One region of the Neobacillus sp. Soil_C_43 genome, then DNA from elsewhere that is predicted to be linked to it. Evidence: riboswitches for the same ligand, from Rfam matches in the RefSeq annotation. Region 1 holds a riboswitch; the other holds the start of a gene.
What was found. A riboswitch is a leader RNA that binds a small molecule or an ion and turns the genes downstream of it on or off. The one in region 1 is predicted to bind cyclic di-AMP.

Region 1 (10,751 bases):
TACATGGGAAAACGATCGAAGTTCTAGAACTTATTAAAAAGTTCTTTGATTTGGCTAAGCTTGAATCCGGGGATAAAGACATCCCACTAACAAGAGTGAACATGAATGAGATTTGCCGAAAAAATATATTAAACTTTTATGAGGTTCTCACATCAAAGGGGTTTGAGGTAGCAATCGAAATCCCAGAAGAAAATCTGTATGCACTTGGAAACGAAGAGGAGTTAGACCGTATCTTAAATAATTTGATTTCTAATGCCATTCAATATGGATCGGAAGGAAAAATACTCGGACTTACGCTTAGAACGGATGAAAAATCTCTGTTTGTAGATGTATGGGATAAAGGAAAGGGCATTAGTGCACTCCATATGGATTTGGTATTTGAAAGAATATACACCCTTGAAGATTCACGAAACAAATCGTATCAAGGAAGCGGCCTCGGTCTAACGATTACAAAGAGGCTGGTGGAAAAGATGGACGGACAAATATTACTCAACAGCAAGCCTTACGAAAAGACTACCTTTACTGTAAAACTCAATCGAATAACGTACTAAACCTCAAAGGGTGCCTCGAATTCCGGGACATCCTTTTCTTTCTTAAGAATTTCGTAAGATTTGATTAATAAAAAAGAAAACTCTACTGACTAGAATAAAAGTAGTTAAAGACGAAGGGGAGCTGATAGAAATGAGCTACATCATCAAAACGAATCAACTAACAAAAACATATAAAGGCAAAGAAGTTGTATCAAATATCAATATGAAGGTGAAAAGAGGAGAAATTTACGGGTTTCTCGGACCAAATGGTGCTGGTAAAACCACAATTATGAAAATGCTAACCAATCTAGTGAAGCCCACAAGCGGTGAGATTGAAATCTTTGGTGAGAAACTAACGAATACATCTTATGAAGTACTGAAGCGGTTGGGCAGTATTATTGAATATCCTGTTTTCTACGACCGACTAACAGCAAGAGAGAACCTGGAACTCCATTGCGAATATATGGGCTACTACGACAAAAAGGCAATCGATCAAGCGTTAGATTTAGTCAAATTAACAAATATCGAGGATAAACCAGTAAAAGACTTCTCTCTCGGTATGAAGCAGCGCCTTGGAATTGCACGTGCCATTATTACCAAACCGGAATTGTTAATCCTAGATGAACCCATTAACGGAATGGATCCCGTTGGCATTAAAGAACTGCGTAATCTTTTTCAAATGCTCTGCCGTGAATATGGCATGACTCTATTGATTTCTTCACATATCCTCGGTGAAATTGAACAGGTTGCCGATACCATCGGGGTAATTAGTGACGGGAATTTAATAAAAGAGGTTCCAATGTCCGAAATTCAGGAGCAAAATACAGAATATCTTGAGCTTGCCGTTCATGATGTGAAAAAGGCCCTGTATGTATTGGAGGAAGTCCTAAAGTTTACTAATTTTAAAGTAGTAGAAGAGGGACGTTTCCGCATCTATGAAACAGGAATCTCTCAAGCAGAAATTTCTAAAACGCTAATCTTAAATGGAGTCATGATTGAAGAACTTAGTAAGAAGAATCATTCACTAGAAGACTATTTCTTAACAATTATTAATGGAGGCGGTATTAGTGCGTAAATTAATCAGTCTTGAAATAAAAAAGTTTAAGTTAATTTCTTATATTAAAAATGTGTTGATTGCCAATGTGGTTGTTATGGGCGTGCTTTGTATGTTGTATTTTGCTGAAAAAAGTGATGGAAATATCGCCTTTCCTAGCTATGACATGGCCTTCGGGGCATTTGGTAGTATTATTAGAAGCATCTTTATTATTTTTGCATCCGTGCTGATTTCTAGGCTCATTATTGATGAATACAAGAGTAATTCTATTTCCTTGATGTTTATGTATCCGATTAATCGAAAGAAAATCATCATTTCTAAGTTAATTATTGTTGCGTGCTTTACATTTGTAACGATTTTCTTGTCAAACATCTTTGTTGGCAGCATGTTTTATTTAGCCGATTCCTATTTTCATTTTGTACCTAAGGCGTTAACACCGGATGTCTTAGTGAATGGATTTCTAAGCATGACCCTTGGCGCGGTTGCCTCAACAGGAATGGCATTAATTCCATTGTATTTTGGAATGAGGAAAAAGTCAGTTCCAACCACGATAGTATCAGCGATTGTTTTGGTTTCAATCTCAAGCTCTTCTGCAGATAATGTGAATCTTTTTTCGTTCATTGTCGTACCAATCGCCCTTGCTCTTGCTGGGTGCGTGATCGCTTATTTATCCTTTAGAAATATTGAAAAAGTAGATATCAACTAACAAGGGCTTCCTTATTAAATGGTAAGTAGTTGTTTATATTCACTGAGTGCTTCGTTTGTTCAATAAGATACAAAAAACAGCAACTCTATATAGTAGAGCTGCTGTTTTTATAATTCTTATTTCTTTAAATGATAAGGAACAGTAGTAATAATCACGTTTCTCCGGAATAAGAGGTAGGCACGGATCAGTAAACTTGATTGATTATGAAGAATATTGTGCCAGCCTTTCTTAGGGATAAATTGTGGAATAATTACTGTTACTCGGTAGTTCGCTTCACTAGCTTTATGTTCAACAGTATCAACAAATTTGGTAAGGGGATTAATGATACTTCTGTAATGCGAGTGCAACGTCACCAGTCTTACATCTGGTTGCCACTTCTTCCATTTTTCTTCAAAGTTTTTCTCATCTTCTCTTTCAAACGAGACATATACTGCAATAATTTGATCTTGAGAAAGAGATTTAGCATAGTTTATTGAGTTTGCCACTACATTGGTCATGCCGGCAACAGGAACTATTAGTACATTTCCTTCAATAGGCATCAAGGGTTCACAAGTAGTGAGCCTAAGCTGGTCTCCAACTGCTTCATAATGCTTTCTAATTCGGTAGAAAACAAAAAGTATAATTGGTAAAAAAACTAATACTGACCATACTTGCGTGAATTTAGTTAAAAAGAACATCATAGTAACAATGAAGCTAATCATTGCCCCTATTGTATTAATTATTAGTTTTGGAAGCCAACCTTGAGGCTTCTCACGAATCCACTTAACGATCATTCCAGTTTGGGATAACGTAAATGGAATAAACACTCCAACTGCGTAAAGCGGGATTAAATGCTCTGTTTCTGCATGAAAAGTTAAAATTAATATGATTGAAGATATTGCAAGTATGATGATGCCATTTGAGTATCCCAATCGGTCACCTCTAACAAGGAACATCCTTGGAATAAACTTATCTTTCGCAAGATTAACTGCCAGCAATGGGAAAGCAGAATAACCAGTGTTTGCAGCCAGGATTAAAATTAATGCAGTAGTACCTTGAATAAAAAAGTACATGAAATTTCGTCCGAAAGTTTCCTCTGCAATCTGTGATACAACGGTTACCTCTGCCCTTGGAGTAATCCCATAATAGTAAGCTAAATATACAATTCCCGAAAATAATACGGCAAGTAATGCACCCATCATCATTAACGTTTTGGAAGCATTATTAGGAGCGGGATCTTTGAAGTTAGGAATGGCATTGGATATAGCTTCAACCCCCGTTAAGGCTGAACTTCCCGATGCAAACGCCCTTAAAAGAATAAACAAACTGATTCCCGTAACAGGTGTACCAATTGGGGTATGTAATTCAGGAGAAACTCCTCCTGTAAAAATATGATAAAGACCCATACCAATTAATATGAACAACGCTAAAACGAATAAGTATACAGGATAAGCTAAAATTGAAGCAGATTCTGTTACTCCTCTTAAATTTAAAATTGTAATTAAAATCACGAATACAATGGCGATTTCTACATTAAATTTATGTAAGGTGGGAAAGGCAGATGTAATAGCATCAGTACCAGCAGAGACACTTACAGCAACAGTTAAAATGTAGTCTACTAATAAAGAGCCTCCTGCAATTAAGCCATAATTTACACCTAAGTTATTTTTTGAAACAACATATGCACCCCCACCATGAGGATATGCAAAGATGATTTGCCTATAAGACAATATAAGCGCTGTTAAAAGTATTAATACACCAACTGCAATAGGGAGTGAATACCAAAATGCTGTTGCACCTAGTGTAACTAAGACAATCAATATTTGTTCAGGGCCATATGCCACAGAAGATAGAGCATCAGAAGAAAGAATTGCTAATGCTTTCGTTTTGTTTAGTTTCTGTTCTCCTAATTCATGGGATTTTAAAGGACGTCCAATTAAAAATCTTTTTAAAGCTGAAATCATTAATTACTCACCACCTAATTGTGTTAATAAGTTTTATATTACCCCTTTAAAAGGAATTTCCTCAAAAAGAGTAATCTTTTTATAAGGCTCTGTTAAACTTGCCTGTTGATTTCCGCTCCAGGCACGAGCGGTTCGTGGGTGTTTCGGCGAGCCTCCTCGGCGCTTACGCCTGCGGGGTCTCCCCTGAACCATACTCCCACAGGAGTCTTCGTGCCTTCCGCTACAATCAACAGGGTGTTAAAAATCAACATTGTTCTTTAACACAGCTTTTTATAAAAATAAAAAAGTGCCTACAAGTCATAATAAATAGACCTGTAGACACTTCATTTTTCATGTGTTACAAGCTCCACCTTCCTTCTCATATAACGCTTACGAGGTTAGCTGTCGGATTCGGACCTTTGAGTAGCCCTTCCTTAAAAGGATTCACCCCATGGATTAAGTAACAACCCACAAAAATGGTTCCCCCGTACCATCTGGTTTCAGCGACTAAAGAATTTGAAACTGTGATAATAATACTTCTGTAAATAGCAAAAGTAAATGAAAAATATGTAAAATGATTAAAATTTTTTGATAATGGTAATGGTATTAATGATGATATTATTTCATCCTCTAATAAAACTTTAAAACTCTAACCAGGAAATGAGGAGTCATATGTTCAAGGAAAATAGTCCCTTTTTAAGTGATGAATTTTTAGATGAATTAATTAAAGAAATTAATCAACAATTTGGAGGTCCCACAAATGAACAAAATATAGACCCTTCCAAAAACGATATTGGCTAAATGGTGCAGCACTTATTCATTATTTTTCAGCAACTAATTTTAGGAGTAAGTCCGGTCGATTGGTTAAGATTCCATCTGCACCTGCATCTAAGAGTTTCTTCATTTCTTTTGGATCATCGATGGTCCAATAGCTTATGTCTTGTCCGCGTCGGTGTGCCCCGTTAATTAACTTCTGATCGGTCAAATCAAAGCCGCTATCTGCGGCGGGAATTTGAAAGGAATCGGTTTTTGGCTGATAAAGGTTCCTTAGGAAAAATTTATGGAAGACAACGAATTTCTTTACCTCTTGTTTTCCACCGCAAGTGGCTACCCTGTCCTTCGCATACTTGTTAAAAGTATCAAGAATATCTTGGTCAAAAGAAGCCACCAGAATTTTATCCTGCATGTGATATTTCTCGATAAGTGCCCATAGTTTTGCAGCCATTTCTTCAATTCGTTCAGGCGGATTGTTGTCCTTAATCTCCATTTCAATTCTCATATTACCAAACGTCTGAAACATTTCTTCAGCAGTAGGGATATAGACGCCTTTGCCACGGTAGCTATAGTTGCCTTCAAGGTCTTTAAAATGGTAACCAGCATCAAGCTTTTGGATTTCCTCCAATGTCATGTCTGCCACCGATCCATGTCCATTCGTTGTCCGATCGACTGTCGGATCGTGGATAGCAACCAAATATCCATCTTTTGTAATATGGAGATCGGTCTCAATTACATCCACACCCATATTTGCTGCGTTCGTAAACGCCGTCATCGTATTAGATGGAGCGAGTAACTCACCGCCTTGATGGGCAATCACTAACGGCCGGTTATTTTTGAAAAAGCTCTTTTGGCTTATTTGCTTAACCGGTATGAAATTAACGGCTAAAAGGAAAATAAGGATGGCTGGAATTAAATATTTTAAAACTTTTACACTGCGTTTTTTCTTTTTCGTTGTTTTCTCAATTACAACTTGCTGCATGCTGTTGCTCCTTTGTTAATATCCTTTTGTAAAATCAACCCGGTTAATTGACGGGATGTTTCCTGCTAGATATTCCTTTAAGTTAGGGATAAGGATATTTTCAATGACCCGCTTATTATAATGCTCAGTAGAACCGGAAGTGTGCGGGGTAATGATGACGTTCTCCATTTCCCATAATGGGCTCTCTGTTGTGAGCGGTTCTTTTTCAAATACATCTAATCCAGCACCGGCAATAATTCCATCCTTCAATGCCTGAATGAGCTCATCTTCCACCACAATTTCACCTCGACCAATATTAATGAAAAAGGCAGAAGACTTCATTTGTTTAAATTGTTCTGCACTAAATAATCGATGAGTTTCGTTCGTAAGAGGTAACGTCACCACCGCGTAATCACACTTAGGGAGCAATACATCTAATTGGTCTGGTGTATACATTTCATCAACATAGTCTGCTGGCTGTCCTGAGTGCCTGACACCAAGGACGTTCATTCCAAAGGCCTTGGCAATCTTCGCTGTTTCTTTTCCAATCTCACCAACGCCAATAATCCCCACTGTTTTTTCGTGCATTTCTAGTCCCATATGGGCATGGTGCCAAGTTTTTGTTTGCTGGTTTTTGACATATGTATGCAGCTTACGTGTTAGGCCAAGCATCAGGGCGAAAATCGTTTCGGAAATAGGATACGCATGAACACCATTGGCACTGGTAACTGTTATGTTTCTATTGTTTAATTCATCTAGTGGCAAGTTATTCACACCAGCACTCCAGGTTTGCAGCCATTTAAGCTTTGACTCAGGTGAAAGGATTTCTTCCTCTAGTCCCTTCTTCCAGCCAGCAATGACTTCAGCCTCTTTCAAATGGTCTTGCCAGACTTCTTTGTTCTTACCGATGAATAATTCCCAATCTGGTAAAATACTTTCCAGTAGTTGCATATAATCCTGATCTAAATTATGGGTGATGACTAGCTTCCTTTTTTTCATAAAAATCCTCCGTTTATACGATGTTTAGCTAACTTAATGATAACGTAAATAGGCAGAAATATTAACTTCTTTTGAATAATCTTTCTGGTTTCCTTTTTCCAGCTTCTGTGCTATTATTTAGCGATACGAAATAAAATGAATGAATGAGAATCTTCTCGGAGAAGGTTCTTTTTTGATGGAAGGAAGTGGTAGGATGAAGGAGCGTTTGTGGACGAAGTCATTTATTATGCTTATGGTAGGGAACTTGTTTGTGTTTATGTCATTCCAAATGCTTATTCCGACTCTGCCGCCATATATAAAGTCAATTGGAGCATCTGGATTAGAGATTGGGTTAGTAACGGCATTGTTTTCAATTGGTGCAGTCATTAGCCGGCCCTTTATCGGTTTTATGCTTGAATATAAACCGAGAAAAGCACTGGTAATATCCGGCGCAATTATGCTCTTACTCATTACCATTCTTTACCCTATTTCACAAGTAGTTCTGATTTTTCTATTATTCCGCTTGGTCCATGGATTAGCTTGGGGCTGGTCAACTACGGTGAACGGGACGGCAGCAGTCGATGTAATTCCTAATTCACGGCTAGGTGAGGGGATGGGCTATTACGGCCTGTCGATTACGATTGGGATGATTATTGCGCCAAGTCTAGGAATCTTTTTATATAAAATTACTACATTTACTAATCTCATATATATTTCTGCGCTATTAGGGCTTATTGCAATAGTCTTGCTTATGATTGTTCGGTATCAAACTCCTGAAGCTGTCCTACATACGAAAAAAGAAGACTTAAAGTTTTCCTATGTAGGGTCATTAGTTGAAAAATCAAGCTGGTTTCCTGCGTTTATTACTATTATTATCAATCTTGGCTACGGATCAATCGTGACGTTTATTGTCATCTTTGGTCAAGAAAGAGGCATCGATCAAATCTTTTTATTTTATATTTTTAATGCGTTGATGGCTACAGTAGCAAGGCCGATTGCGGGAAAATGGTTTGATGAAAAGGGACCTATCGGACTGGTTCTTTTCTGTACCATCCTTACTTTTATCGGCATGTGGGTACTCTCCTATGCTCATTCAAGCCTCTTAATTGCTGTTGCAGGCGTACTTTTTGGCTTGGGCTTTGGCTGTTTAATCCCTACGCTTCAGTCTTGGGCATTATTAATGACACCAACAAATCGTCGTGGTGTAGCTAATGGAATGATTTTTTCATCCATTGATTTAGGGATCGGGCTGAGCGGCGTTATTTTTGGGGCCCTTGCACAGTTTGTAGATACGGCGTCAATCTTCCGGATTGCGAGTCTTTTTCTACTAGTTGCTATTGCCTTAGTTATTATTATGGAAAAAAAGAAACGGGTTGCGTCACAGGAAAATATCGTTTCTAAGAAAAAGGTCAGAGCCTCCTATTAATGGGGCCTGACCTTTTTTTGCATAATAAGAAAGTATAAAATTCGACTTCGAGAATTGTCCAGCTCCAGCGCCTAGCCCCTCGGGTCAAATAACCTTCTGCAATAAAAGTCAAAGAGCGACTTTTCTTGCAGAAGAACATTTGCCTGTCGGGGCCGACCAAGGCGCTTCCGCTTTTCTTTGCGACTGTACAAATTTCGGTCATATTCTTGTGAAAACTGTCCAAACGATATACATATAAAAAAATGAATATAAGACAACTGCTTTACCAACCTTAAAATATCCAACTGGCACAATTCTTGCAATTTAACAAAATAGAATTCTTTAAAGGGGGTTATTAGGATGGATATGCAAGCTTGTCGTGCCATCGTTACAGGCGGGGCTTCAGGACTTGGAGAAGCGACTGTGCGGAACATTGTAGGCAAAGGCGGAAAAGCGGTTATTTTTGACCAGTCTGAAGAAAATGGGAAGCGGCTCAAAAATGAGTTAGGGGAAGCAGTTTTATTTTTGAAGGCAGATGTCACGAAGGAAGAGGACATCCAGGAAGCGGTTAATAAAGCGGCTGACTTTTTAGGAGAAGTAAATACGGTTGTAAACTGTGCGGGAATTGGGATTGCTGAGAAAGTCATCGGCAGAAATGGAGCTCATAACCTAGCTCTTTTTTCAAAGGTCATCAATGTCAATTTAATCGGGACCTTTAACGTTATCCGTATTGCAGCTGAGAAAATGTCGAGCAACGAAGTGAATGAGTCTAACGAAAGAGGCGTGATTATCAATACTGCCTCTGTGGCTGCCTTTGACGGTCAAATCGGGCAGGCTGCCTATAGTGCATCAAAAGGTGGAATTGTCGGCATGACTTTGCCGATTGCAAGAGAGCTTGCCCGATACGGAATCCGTGTGATGACGATTGCACCGGGGCTTTTCCACACACCAATGTTTGATACTCTTCCTCAAGAAGCGAGAGATTCACTTGGAAAAATGGTGCCGTTCCCACCAAGGCTTGGCTATCCAGCTGAATACGCCCAGCTCGTCAAAAGTATCATTGAAAACCCAATGCTAAACGGTGAAACCATCAGACTAGATGGAGCCATCAGAATGCAGCCGAAATAATAAAGTGATGACGAGAGTACAATAACTATCTTCTCATTTAAAATATAGGTTGTGTTAAAGAACAGTGTTGATTTTTATACACCCTGTTGATTGGAGCGGAAGGCACGAAGACTCCTGTGGGAGTATGGTTCAGGGGAGACCCCGCAGGCGCAAGCGCCGAGGAGGCTCGCCGAAACACCCACGAACCGCTCGTGCCTGGAGCGGAAATCAACAGGAGAGTTTAACAGAGCCAAATTATAAAGATTGCTAGTATTTAGGATATAACCTATTATCTAAAAATTCGACAATAGTTGAGGTATTCCTTGCTTTACCGCTAATGAAAAAGGATTATTATGGATTTCTTCATCTTTGGTTACCCTGTTTAAAGATTCAATGAAAGAATGTCTATTGTAAAAATAGTCAAAAAAATCACTCTTTTTTGGTACAATAAAGCTATGTAAAGAGGGTGGTGACGAAATGCCTGAATTTAAAGATATCATTACGCCAGTGGATTGTAGGGTAACAGAAGTAACGACACTTAAAGAAGCCCTTGATCTTATGCAAGAAAAGAAGTGGAACCTGTTGCCAGTAACTGACTCAAACAGAAGGCTTCTCGGTGTTTTTACTCGTAGCAGTTTATATCAAATGGTCATAGCTGAATGTCCCCTTAACACTCCCATCAAAAAATACATAATAAAACAGGTTGAAACATTAGATATCAATACCCCGTATGAACAGATTGAGAGAATTGTAAAAACCAGTCAGGTTGGAACAGGTGTGATTATCGATGAACAAGACCAAGTGGTTGGTATTTTAACAAAGACAGATATGGTCATGTCACTTTTACAAACCTCACAGGAATTACAAACGATTAAAACATTAAAAAGGACATTGGAAACAGCCATTGACCATGCATTTGACGGGATTGTCATGACGGATGAAAAGAAAAAGATTCAGATGGTCAGTCCTCCTCTTTTAGAATTATTCAATCTTCAAATCGAAGCGGTGCTACACGAACCAGCTGAGAAAGCACTGCCACAGCTTCACTTAGAAAAGGTTTATGAATCCGAAACCGCTGAAGTAAGCGGGTTTTTAGAGATTAATGGCATTAAATATATCGTTCATCGCATCCCGATTGTAGAGGATGGAAGGGTGATTGGGGCAATAGGCAAAGTGGTATTCCGGCAATTAAACGAGGTAAGCGAGCTATTCAAAAAGCTGCAGAAGGCAGAGAATAAGGCAAGCTTTTATCATCAACAATTTCAGAAGTCGGAATCAGCGAGATTCACATGGGACCATCTATTAACCGTTGAC
Region 2 (10,751 bases), on a different contig from region 1:
AATTACGAGGAAATGATACAGGAAATTGAAAATAAGTTCCCGGGTAATGGAGCTGGTTACGATCAATTCATGAAGATTGAGGGAGAAAAGTTTGACCGGGTAACCAAACTGCTTCAACAGCCATTTACAAAAATAACCGATCTTATAACAAGAAATATGGTATCTGCCTTCCCAAAATTAAATGCTCTTGATACGGTATATGGCCGATTATCAAACTATTTTAATGACGAGAGGTTGAAATGGGCCTTTTCCTTCCAGGCAAAATATTTGGGCATGTCACCTTGGGAATGTCCCGGAACGTTTACTATTCTCTCTTATTTAGAACACCGTTTTGGGTTGTTTCATCCAATAGGAGGGGTGAATAAGCTTTGTGAAGCAATGGCACAAGTTATCGAGGAGTATGGCGGGAAAATCCATACCGGTACGGGTGTTAAGCAAGTAGTGGTAAAAGAGAAAAAGGCAGTGGGAGTTCTCCTTGAAAATGGGGAAATGGTGCCTTCAGATGATGTCATTATTAATGCTGATTTCGGGCATGCAGCAACTAACCTTTTCAAGCAAAGGGATTTAAAGAAATACCGTAAGGAAAATCTCGAAAAGAAGAAACTCTCTTGCTCCACCTTTATGCTGTATTTAGGGATAAATAAACCATTAAATTTGCCGCACCACATGATCCTTTTTGCTGAAGACTATAAACAAAATGTGGATGAGATGACCAAAGAGATGAAGTTATCTGAGGATCCATCCATTTATGTCCATAATCCTTCAAGGCTTGATCCAACTCTTGCGCCAAAAGGGAAGTCGGCTCTATATGTGCTCATGCCAGTTCCTAATTTACAGGCAGATATTGATTGGGAAAAAGAGAAGCATGGAGTAAGGGAAAAGGTTTTATCCCGTTTAGAATTAGAACCTGAATTACATGATATTAGATCCCATATTGAGGTGGAAAAAATCGTTACTCCGCTCGATTGGCAAAATGAAATGTATGTCTATAAAGGAGCTACCTTTAGTCTTGCTCACAACCTGAGTCAAATGATGTACTTCCGTCCGCATAACAAATTTGAGGATGTGGATCATTGTTTCTTAGTAGGTGGAGGAACACATCCTGGCAGCGGTTTACCAACGATTTTTGAATCAGCCAAAATCAGTGCCACTCTATTAAACCAGAAATATGTGAAAAATAACCTCTATAAGGAAAAGCAACATTCCTTAGACAGGAAGGAGCCCGTGCTATGGAAATAGGCATTGTAGGGGCTGGGGTTGGAGGCTTGGTATCTGCCTTGCTGCTTTCAAAACAAGGCCATCAAGTAACCATTTTTGAAAAGGAAGGATACCTGGGTGGAAGGCTGACCTTCCAAGGCAACGGACGTTACCAAATTGACCAAGGACCGACCATCGTACTTTTACCGGAGCTTTTATTAAGTATTTTAGAAGAGGCTGGAATCTCGAAGGAAGATATTCCATTGATTCCATGCGAGCCTTTATATGATCTTCATTTTCATGATGGGTCAACGTATACGAAGTACAGAGATTTACCCACACAGCTTAAAGAATTGGAGCAGAAGTTTCCTGGGGAGTCAAAGAATCTTCTAAAATACCTTTCAGATATGGCCAACGTTTTCGAATTAGGGATGGAAGCTTTTTTGAGCAAGACATTTAAACGCAAGCAGGATTTTCTAACGATAGAAAATATCAAACTATTAGCACAATCCAAAGCATACAAAACCTTAAAGAATTTTAATGCCTCTTATTTTTCTCATCCTAAACTTCAAGAGGCTTACTCCTTACAATCTCTGTATATCGGTGGTTCGCCATATGAGGTGCCGGCCCTATACGGATTAGTTTCCTATAGTGAGCATGCCCATGGTATTTGGTACTTAAAGGGAGGGTACGGGAGTCTTATTCCCATTTTAGAAAAAGCATGTATAGAACAGGGAGTTAAAATTAATCTCCATTCAAAAGTGGATCGCCTCCTCATTGAAGCGGGTGTGTGCAAAGGTTTGTCTGTGAATAACGAAACGACTTTCTACGATGCAGTTATTTTTAATGGTGATTTTCCCAATCTTTATTCAATGATGGGAAAAAAGAAAAAGGACAAGAAATTTCAGCCTTCTTCCGGCTGTGTGTTGATTTACCTTGGTGTTTCAAAGCGATTTCCAAAGGCAAAAGCCCATCAGTTCTTTTTGCCGAAAGATTTTGAAAAGAATATGACTCAAGTATTTAAGACAAAACAAATACCTGAAGACCCATCCTATTATGTGTTTAATCCGGTTGCACTGGAGGATGAAGCGGCTCCACCTGGGGAAAGTGTTCTATATTTCTTAATTCCAGTACCGTCAGGAGATCAGATCGATTGGGAAACTACAGGACCGATGCTAGCTGAGCAGGTTTTAATGAAAGCAGAAAAGCACTTTATCGGTTTGCGTGAAGCGGTGGAATGGATGGAGATTCGTACCCCGGCAGATTCAATTCGTGACGGATTATATCAAGGGGGAAGCTTTGGGATTGCTCCTAATCTATTTCAATCAGGAGGATTTAGACCGCAGTTATCTCCCTTTAAGATTGATAGATTGTACAGTGTGGGAGCCTCGATTCACCCTGGTGGGGGTATTCCAATCGTGCTACAGGGGGCGCGACTATTAAGTGAGCTAATAAAAAAGGAGCTGAGAACGTGATTGATTCAAACTTAATCTCTGCTTGTGAGGAATTGATGAAGAGGCATTCTGCGAGCTTTTATGCGGCTTTTCGTTTTTTACCTTCACCAAGAAAAGAAGCGGTGTTTGTTATTTATGCTTTTTGTAGAATGATTGATGATTCTGTTGATCAGCCGGAATCCTCACCCTATACATTAAGCGAGCTTGAGACTTTAATTGATCATGTGGAAACAGCGGAGGGTCACTTTATCTGGCCATGTTTAAGGTGGCTATTTAGTAGCTTTCCCATTTCAAAAGAGCCGTTTTATAAGCAGATATCCGGGCAGAAAATGGATACGACCCTAACAAACTATGAAACAATGGAAGAGCTCGAATTATATTGTGAAAGAGTCGCCGGTTCTGTGGGGGAGATGCTTCTTCCTGTTCTTCATGATCAACCTTCGAGTGAGGTAGAACTTGCGGGCGTGTACCTTGGAAAAGCGATGCAGATTGTGAACATTATCCGGGATATAGGAGAAGATCAACAAAGAGGACGCCGATATATTCCTAGGGAATGGATGGAGCAATATCATTATACACAAGAGGAGTTTGAGACAAACGTTGTCAATTTTCGCTTTAAGCGAATGATAACGGGTCTAATGAATGTGGCTGAGGATTGGTTTTCAAAGGGGTTAGAAAACATTGAATCCTATCCTGAAAAGAGCGCCTTTTCTATTAAACTAGCTTCAGGTTATTATGCAGCCATTATGGAGGCAGTAAGACAGAATGAGTACCAAGTGTATACAAGTAGAGCGATCGTGAGTGACAAGAAAAAGAAAATGATACTTTTGGCAGCTCTTCAAGGATCCATCCAAAATGAGGTTCACTGCATTGAAGCTTAGTAAGATCCACCTATTAAGCACTCTCTAACTATTTTTTAATAGGAAACCCAACATCCCACCGTAAAGGGAATGACCCAAAAGCCAAAAACCTAAAGCCGGAAGATTGGATATTGAAGGTGTGCGGTCTGATAAAAGGGTCGTAGGATACAGAAAGATCCCGATAACTAAACAAATTAGGGTAATGAATAGGATTCTTTTTTTGGTGGGGATATATTTTTTGTTAAGTAAAAATAGTAAACATACGCTCATAACAACAGAAATAAATAAGTGGATACTAAATTCAATGATCTCAGAAACCTCAAAACGTTGAATGATAGGAACATAATCCACATTTAATAATAGTGTATAAACCTTAAGAGAAGTAGTCTTTTCAACCACTTTCAAAAATAGGCCCAAAAATACACCAGAAATCAACCCAGCAAGGACAGCTTTTTTTATCTGTAGTTTTTCCAATGAATGTCCTCATTTCCTTATTCCATCACTATGGATTTTCTTTTATTATCTTTGGATGAAGGAAGTATGTCAAATGTTTGTATAGTTGTTTTTCTGGCGTTGTACAAGGTTGTGGCTTGGTATATACTGGACTAAATAGTCATGAGAAGTTTTTTCCAACATGCCGAGAGGATGAAATAAATAGAAATGAATATCGAAAATGCAACCTATTCTATCCAACAAGTATCTGAAATTACCGGATTGTCAAAACAGGTTATTCGAAAATGGGAAGAGAGATACCAAATTGTTAATCCTGAAAGATTAGAAAATGGATATCGGATATATAGTGAGGTAGATATTAATACCATATTGAAAGTCAAAGGATTGGTTGACCAGGGACATACCGTTAAACAAGCAGCATATCTTGTAGAGAAGGGTGGTTCTCCAACTGATCATAGCCTATTGGATGCTGGCTGGAAAAAGAAGAATCAATATGAGGAGTTAAACGAATTTGTTCTCGATTTGCTGAAGGAAGGCACCCACTGCAACGAAGCCGCAATGAATATTATTCTCCAACAGGCCTATCACCAAAAGGGATTAGAATTTTTCATTCAATCTGTCGTGATCCCGTTTTTACATGAAGTTGGGAATCGATGGGAAAAGGGGCAATGGGGAGAGTATCAGGAATCGCTTGCAAGTCTTACAGTACGAGATTTTCTTGTTCAATTAAGAAGGAATTTTAAATACAGGGAAAATTCACCGACCCTTTTAGGTGCCTGTTTGCCGTATGAACAACATGAAGTTCCAGTTCTCATCCTCCTTATTCAAGCAATGTTAAAGGGGTGGAAAACGATCTTAATAGGCGCTTCCCCAGCTGAAGGGTCAATTGAAAAGACGGTTCAAAAATTGGAGCCAGATAAAGTGATTTTGTCAGCTACCACGACATTTCCTTTCGAACAGGACCCGGGAATATTATCCAAGCTTGAGAGTTTTGCTTCTGATTGTAAGAAAACTCAGTTTTACATAGGGGGACCGGGAGCCGTAAAATATTTGGCAAACAGAATCCAGTTACAGTATATCCACTTAACTCACACATTAGATGAGGTTTTAGTATAAAACGGGACGGAGAGAAAGATGCAACAAAGAAAAACGATCATTTGGTTTCGCAGAGACCTGCGAATTCAAGAAAATGAAGCATTATTTTCAGGAGTTGAGCAAGGGAGTATTGTTCCTGTTTTTATCTGTCCGCCTGAGGAAGAAACAAAAAAGGTAGTTGGTGAAGCTGCTTCCTGGTGGCTCCACCATTCCCTGATAGAATTAGACCGAGCATTACAAGTCCGGGGAGCAAAGTTAATTGTTCGAAAAGGTAGGAGCATTCCTATACTTAAGGAACTGATTGAAGAAACAGGCGCTCAGGCTGTATTTTTTAATGAAAGATACGAGCCTGAGATTAGATTTCGCGACCAACAGATTAAAGAAGCTCTAGAAAAGGAAAGTATAGAGGTAAAAAGCTTTCACTCCAACCTGTTGTTTCCACCTTTATCAATAGTCAATAATCAAGGTCAGCCCTATAAAGTATTTACCTCTTTTTGGAAGAAATGCTTACAGAGGCCTATTCCACTTTCCAAAAGCTTACCTACCAACTTCAATAGTACACATTCAGATATCAAAACTTTAAATATAGAAGAACTAGGTTTATTGCCAACTAGAGCATGGTATAAAAAATTTAAGGGTTATTGGGTGCCGGGGGAAAAAGGGGCATTAGCTCAGTGGGAGCAATTTATAGAGGAAAGGCTGTCAGGATATTCGATAAAAAGAGACTATCCATTTGTTCAACAAGTTTCAAGACTGTCTCCTCATCTAACCTGGGGAGAAATTAGTCCGAGGTGGATGTGGCATCAATTAGTGGAACAAGAGAATATTGTTTCTAACGATGGTCAGAAAGATATTGACGGATTTTTAAGACAGTTAGTATGGAGGGAATTTGGTTACCATCAACTTGTTTCTTTCCCAGAAATGATTGATTCCCCTCTCCGTAAGGAATTCATGTTTTTCCCTTGGGAGGAGCGGGAGGGTGAATTTGCTGCATGGAAACAAGGTAGAACGGGCTTTCCAATAATTGATGCCGGGATGCGAGAATTATGGGAAACCGGTTGGATGCATAATCGGGTCCGGATGGTAACCGCCTCCTTTTTAGTAAAGCATTTATTGGTACCATGGCAAAGAGGGGCTTCATGGTTTGAGGAAACGCTGCTGGATGCAGACTTGGCAAATAATTCGATGGGATGGCAATGGGTATCTGGCTGTGGGTTTGATGCAGCACCGTACTTTCGAATATTTAATCCCATTATCCAAGGACAAAAATTTGATGAAGCTGGCGACTATATTCGTCAATGGGTACCAGAATTAAAACACCTGCCGGCTAAATATATCCATTGCCCATGGACAGCGTCTGATGCGATCCTCCGTGAGGCAGGGGTAGAGCTAGGTACTTCCTATCCTTTTCCCATTGTTGAACATTCTTTTGCAAGGGAAAGAGCGTTAGAGGCATACAATCTAATAAAAAAGTAAGGGGGAATAGGATGATTCGGTTTGGTTTAAATTTTCTTGGTCTATTATTAGTGGTTATTGTTAATGCATTAGCTAATACTTTGCCGCTAAACGGACAGACTACGGGCGAAATTTCTAATAGGTTAAATGTGTTATTTACACCTGCAGGCTATGTATTTAGTATTTGGGGACTCATTTACTTATTACTCTTTATCTGGGTGCTCAGACAGCTGCCGAAGAACCGAAGAAATCTTCCTCTTTACCAATCTACTAGTGGACTTTTTCTGCTTACCTGTATGTTAAATATCCTGTGGATTTTTTTATGGCATTATGAGTACTTTTTCTATACCGTTTTAGTCATGATTGCTTTTTTGATTACACTTATTTTTCTATATAAAAAAGTAAAAAGCTTTCACCCTCTAAAGATAGATGTAATCCCTATATCCATCTATTTGGGATGGGTGAGTGTGGCATTGATTGCAAATATTAGCTATTATCTGGTTTATATTCAATGGAATGGCTGGGGAATATCACAAATTGTGTGGACCGTTATTATGCTATGGGTCGCTGCATTACTGGCGGGGATTTTTTATATTAAAGAAAAAGACACTTATTATGTCTTGGTATTTATATGGGCTTTGATTGGAATTGGTGTAAAAAATCAAGATTCCTTTCCTAGTGTAAGTTACGTTTCTTACGTACTATCAATAGCATTACTAATTTTTCTATGGGTCAATAAAGGAAAAAGCTCTACTTGAGAGGTAGAGCTTTTTAAGCTAGTCTTCAAGTGATTTTTCTAAATCTTTATCAACAATAAAAACCTCAATTCTTTCTCCAATCTTTGTACTAATATCACTATGACTAGATAAGACCTTACATTTTGTAAATTCTTCTACTATTTTTTCAAAATCATGACTATACATTTCACGTAAGACTTGTCTCATTTGCTTTACTAGTTTTCTGCCTGTGTCGTGGGTTACAAGATGCTTCTCCTCGGTGGTTAATACGCCTTTGAAGCGTGTTATGACCATGTCCTGTACGATGTATGTTTTTGCTTCCTGTGGACCACGTCCAAGTAATTCTCTCTGAAATTTAATAAATGCTGAGCTGATTTCAGCCTCTAGTTTCCTCTTAGAATTAGCCATCCCCAAAACCCCCGGATCTATTTACATATTTCTATCTAAATCATGAACATTATATTACTTGCAATTTATATAATGTCAATAGTAAAAAAAATAGGCATTAAAAGTAAAATAAAGAGAAAAAATGAGAAATTAAGAGATAATTAATGAAAAACCAAAAAAAACCTATAAATTCAGCGGAATATTACATAAAATTGGCTGTTTACAAATACTAATTAACGAAATAGAATAACAGCATAAGTAAATAGACGGCTTAATCCTGATTTATTCAGGAACGGAGGAACCAATTTTTTGGGGTTAATTCTGGGGAACCAGAAGGGATGAGAAACTCTTTCGCCATCCTACCCGTCAGCTAACTTCGTCGGCTAAAGCGAAGGAGGTCTAAAGACCACCTTATTCAGGGGGCTTTTTTGTTTTTAAGCAAGAGGGCAGCCTGAGAAACTAAGTAGGTCTTTTTATTATGCCTATTTTTAGAAAAAGTAAACTGGAAGACAGGACGCAAAGGAAGCCTTACAGGCTTGCTGGGCGCTAAGTAGACCATGCATACTTTTTCTCCAATATGATCAATTATGACAAGAATCCTTTACAGGAATATCTCTTTTTGAGGTGTTTCTATTCTGGTTCTTGGTCTCAATTGCTCAACTGGGGAAGGAGTACGTATGGTCTATTTTTTATGCTTTCATATGGTGATGTTTTGTAAATGTCACTGGATGAATAATCAAAAAAGGGGGGGATTTAAATGCTAGATATTCTAATGGTAGCTGCCATTTTTGGTTTGGGAGCAGTAATGCTGGGACTTGTTCGTTGGGCTGATTCTGTAATTCAGAAAGGGAGTGTTAAGTAATGCTAGTTTTTATAGGAATCATTACATCTGTTTTGTTTGTGTATCTTGGATATGTACTTATTCATCCTGAAAAATTTTAATTGAAATAAATAAAAACTTGATTTCAAGTGGAGGGAAATACATTGACTACCGCACTATTATCCGTGGGGATTACCTTAATCCTCGTCTTATTACTTGCAAAACCGATGGGGGGCTATTTAGCTACTGCATTCGATTATAACAAAACAAAATTGGATCGCATTTTTGGCTTTGAGAAGTTGATCTACCGTATTTCTGGAATCAAAACAAAGGATCAAACTTGGAAGCAGTATGCAATCGCCGCCATTTGTTCGAATACTGTGATGATTTTACTAGTTTACGTGTTTTTTCGGATTCAAGGAAATTTACCGCTGAATCCAAGTGGAATTAAAGCAATGGAACAAACCCTATCGTTTAATACCGCAATTAGCTTTATGACCAATACTAATTTACAGCACTACAGTGGGGAAAGCGGATTATCCTATTTAGCGCAGATGGTAGCAATAGGCCTAATGATGTTTACTTCTCCGGGGACAGCACTAGCTGTCATCATTGCTTTTATTCGTGGATTAGCTGGTAAGCCTTTAGGGAATTTTTATGTAGATCTAATACGCTCTATATTCCGGGTGCTTCTACCAATTTCATTTATTTCAGCACTAGCATTTCTTTTCTTAGGAGTACCACAAACATTAGATCCGACCGTAACGGCTAAAACGATTGCTGGTGCAGAGCAGCAAATCGCACGCGGGCCGGTGGCGTCATTTTTAGCGATTAAAGAATTGGGGAATAACGGAGGCGGCTTTTTCGGGGTAAACTCAGCGCATCCTTTTGAAAATCCAAACGCAATTAGTAACCTGATTCAAATTTTACTTATGTTGTTAATTGGTACGGCTACTCCATTTGCTTATGGGAAAATGGTAGGGAATGCCAAGCAAAGCCGAGTGTTGTTCATCTCTATGTTCATGATGTTTCTTATTATGCTGGGTGTTTCACTAACTTATGAATACCAAGGAAACCCTGCATTAAATGCATTAGGTGTTCAACATGAACAAGGTACCATGGAAGGAAAGGAAGTACGTTTTGGCGTTGCCCAATCAGCTCTATATTCAACTGTTACAACTGCTTCAGAAACCGGAGCGGTCAATACGATGCATGACACCCTTACACCAATTGGCGGACTAGTAACAATTTCAAACATGATGTTGAATACCATTTTTGGTGGAATTGGCGCAGGCTTCCTAAACGTTTTAATGTACGCCATGATTGGAGTGTTTTTATGCGGGCTTATGGTTGGACGGACACCAGAATTCTTAGGGAAGAAGATTGAAGGTAAAGAGATGATTTTGATTGCTGTCACTCTTTTAGTTCATCCTATTCTGATTTTGGTACCGACGGCATTGGCAGTCGTGCTGCATCCAGACACCATTTCTAATCCAGGCTTCCATGGTTTAACACAGGCCATGTATGAATATACTTCGTCAGCTGCCAATAATGGATCAGGGTTCGAAGGTTTAGGAGATAATACTCCATTTTGGAATATCTCAACAGGTATTGTGATGTTCCTTGGTCGATATATTTCATTTGTCACCTTGCTTGCCGTTGTGGGTTCTTTAGCGGCGAAAAAGCCAGTTCCGGAAACAGTTGGCACATTCCGTACAGATACTGCCTTGTTCGGAGGAGTGTTTATTGGGACCGTTATTTTAATTGGTGCCCTTACTTTCTTCCCTGGTCTTGTCCTTGGACCGATTGCTGAACATTTGACATTAAAATAATTAATGGAGTTTCCTTTGGAGGAGTAAACCATGAGTCATCAGAAAAAAACAATGATCAATTCAGATATAGTCAAACAAGCGTTAAAAGAATCATTTATTAAGCTAGACCCTAGAGTAATGGTTCGAAACCCAATTATGTTTGTGGTTGAGGTAGGATTTATTATCACTTTGCTATTTACATTTTTTCCTGGTGCTTTAGGAGGGGATGTTTCCCCTTGGTTTAATGCAACGGTGTCTATTATTCTACTACTTACCGTTTTATTCGCAAATTTTGCAGAAGCGTTAGCAGAGGGACGCGGGAAAGCACAGGCAGATTCTTTAAAGAATACTAAAAAAGAGAGTATTGCAAAAAAAATCGTGAATGGAAAGATTATGAACGTTTCGTCAACAGATCTTCGTAAAGGAGATATCGTCATTGTGTCTCAGGGGGAGCTAATTCCTGGGGACGGTGAAGTCATTCA

Region 2: another riboswitch for cyclic di-AMP. It lies ahead of AC3A54_RS13720 (potassium-transporting ATPase subunit F); the one in region 1 lies ahead of AC3A54_RS20545 (APC family permease).

Annotation. Positions count from the first base shown of each region.
Region 1 covers NZ_JBDGJV010000018.1:34,490-45,240, forward strand. The annotation lists gene AC3A54_RS20530 (ATP-binding protein) at 1-551, shown strand, start outside; gene AC3A54_RS20535 (ABC transporter ATP-binding protein) at 682-1,605, shown strand; gene AC3A54_RS20540 (ABC transporter permease) at 1,598-2,290, shown strand; gene AC3A54_RS20545 (APC family permease) at 2,407-4,233, opposite strand; cyclic di-AMP (ydaO/yuaA leader) riboswitch at 4,584-4,728, opposite strand; gene AC3A54_RS20550 (bacitracin ABC transporter ATP-binding protein) at 4,885-5,013, shown strand; gene AC3A54_RS20555 (glycerophosphodiester phosphodiesterase family protein) at 5,033-5,968, opposite strand; gene AC3A54_RS20560 (D-2-hydroxyacid dehydrogenase) at 5,984-6,946, opposite strand; gene AC3A54_RS20565 (MFS transporter) at 7,140-8,351, shown strand; gene AC3A54_RS20570 (3-hydroxyacyl-CoA dehydrogenase) at 8,691-9,458, shown strand; gene AC3A54_RS20575 (sigma 54-interacting transcriptional regulator) at 9,915-10,751, shown strand, end outside.
Region 2 covers NZ_JBDGJV010000009.1:127,479-138,229, forward strand. The annotation lists gene AC3A54_RS13680 (phytoene desaturase family protein) at 1-1,239, shown strand, start outside; gene AC3A54_RS13685 (phytoene desaturase family protein) at 1,230-2,672, shown strand; gene AC3A54_RS13690 (phytoene/squalene synthase family protein) at 2,669-3,532, shown strand; gene AC3A54_RS13695 (hypothetical protein) at 3,557-3,985, opposite strand; gene AC3A54_RS13700 (MerR family transcriptional regulator) at 4,172-5,080, shown strand; gene AC3A54_RS13705 (cryptochrome/photolyase family protein) at 5,099-6,535, shown strand; gene AC3A54_RS13710 (TspO/MBR family protein) at 6,547-7,272, shown strand; gene AC3A54_RS13715 (Na-translocating system protein MpsC family protein) at 7,291-7,659, opposite strand; cyclic di-AMP (ydaO/yuaA leader) riboswitch at 7,897-8,038, shown strand; gene AC3A54_RS13720 (potassium-transporting ATPase subunit F) at 8,500-8,580, shown strand; gene kdpA (potassium-transporting ATPase subunit KdpA) at 8,623-10,290, shown strand; gene kdpB (potassium-transporting ATPase subunit KdpB) at 10,321-10,751, shown strand, end outside.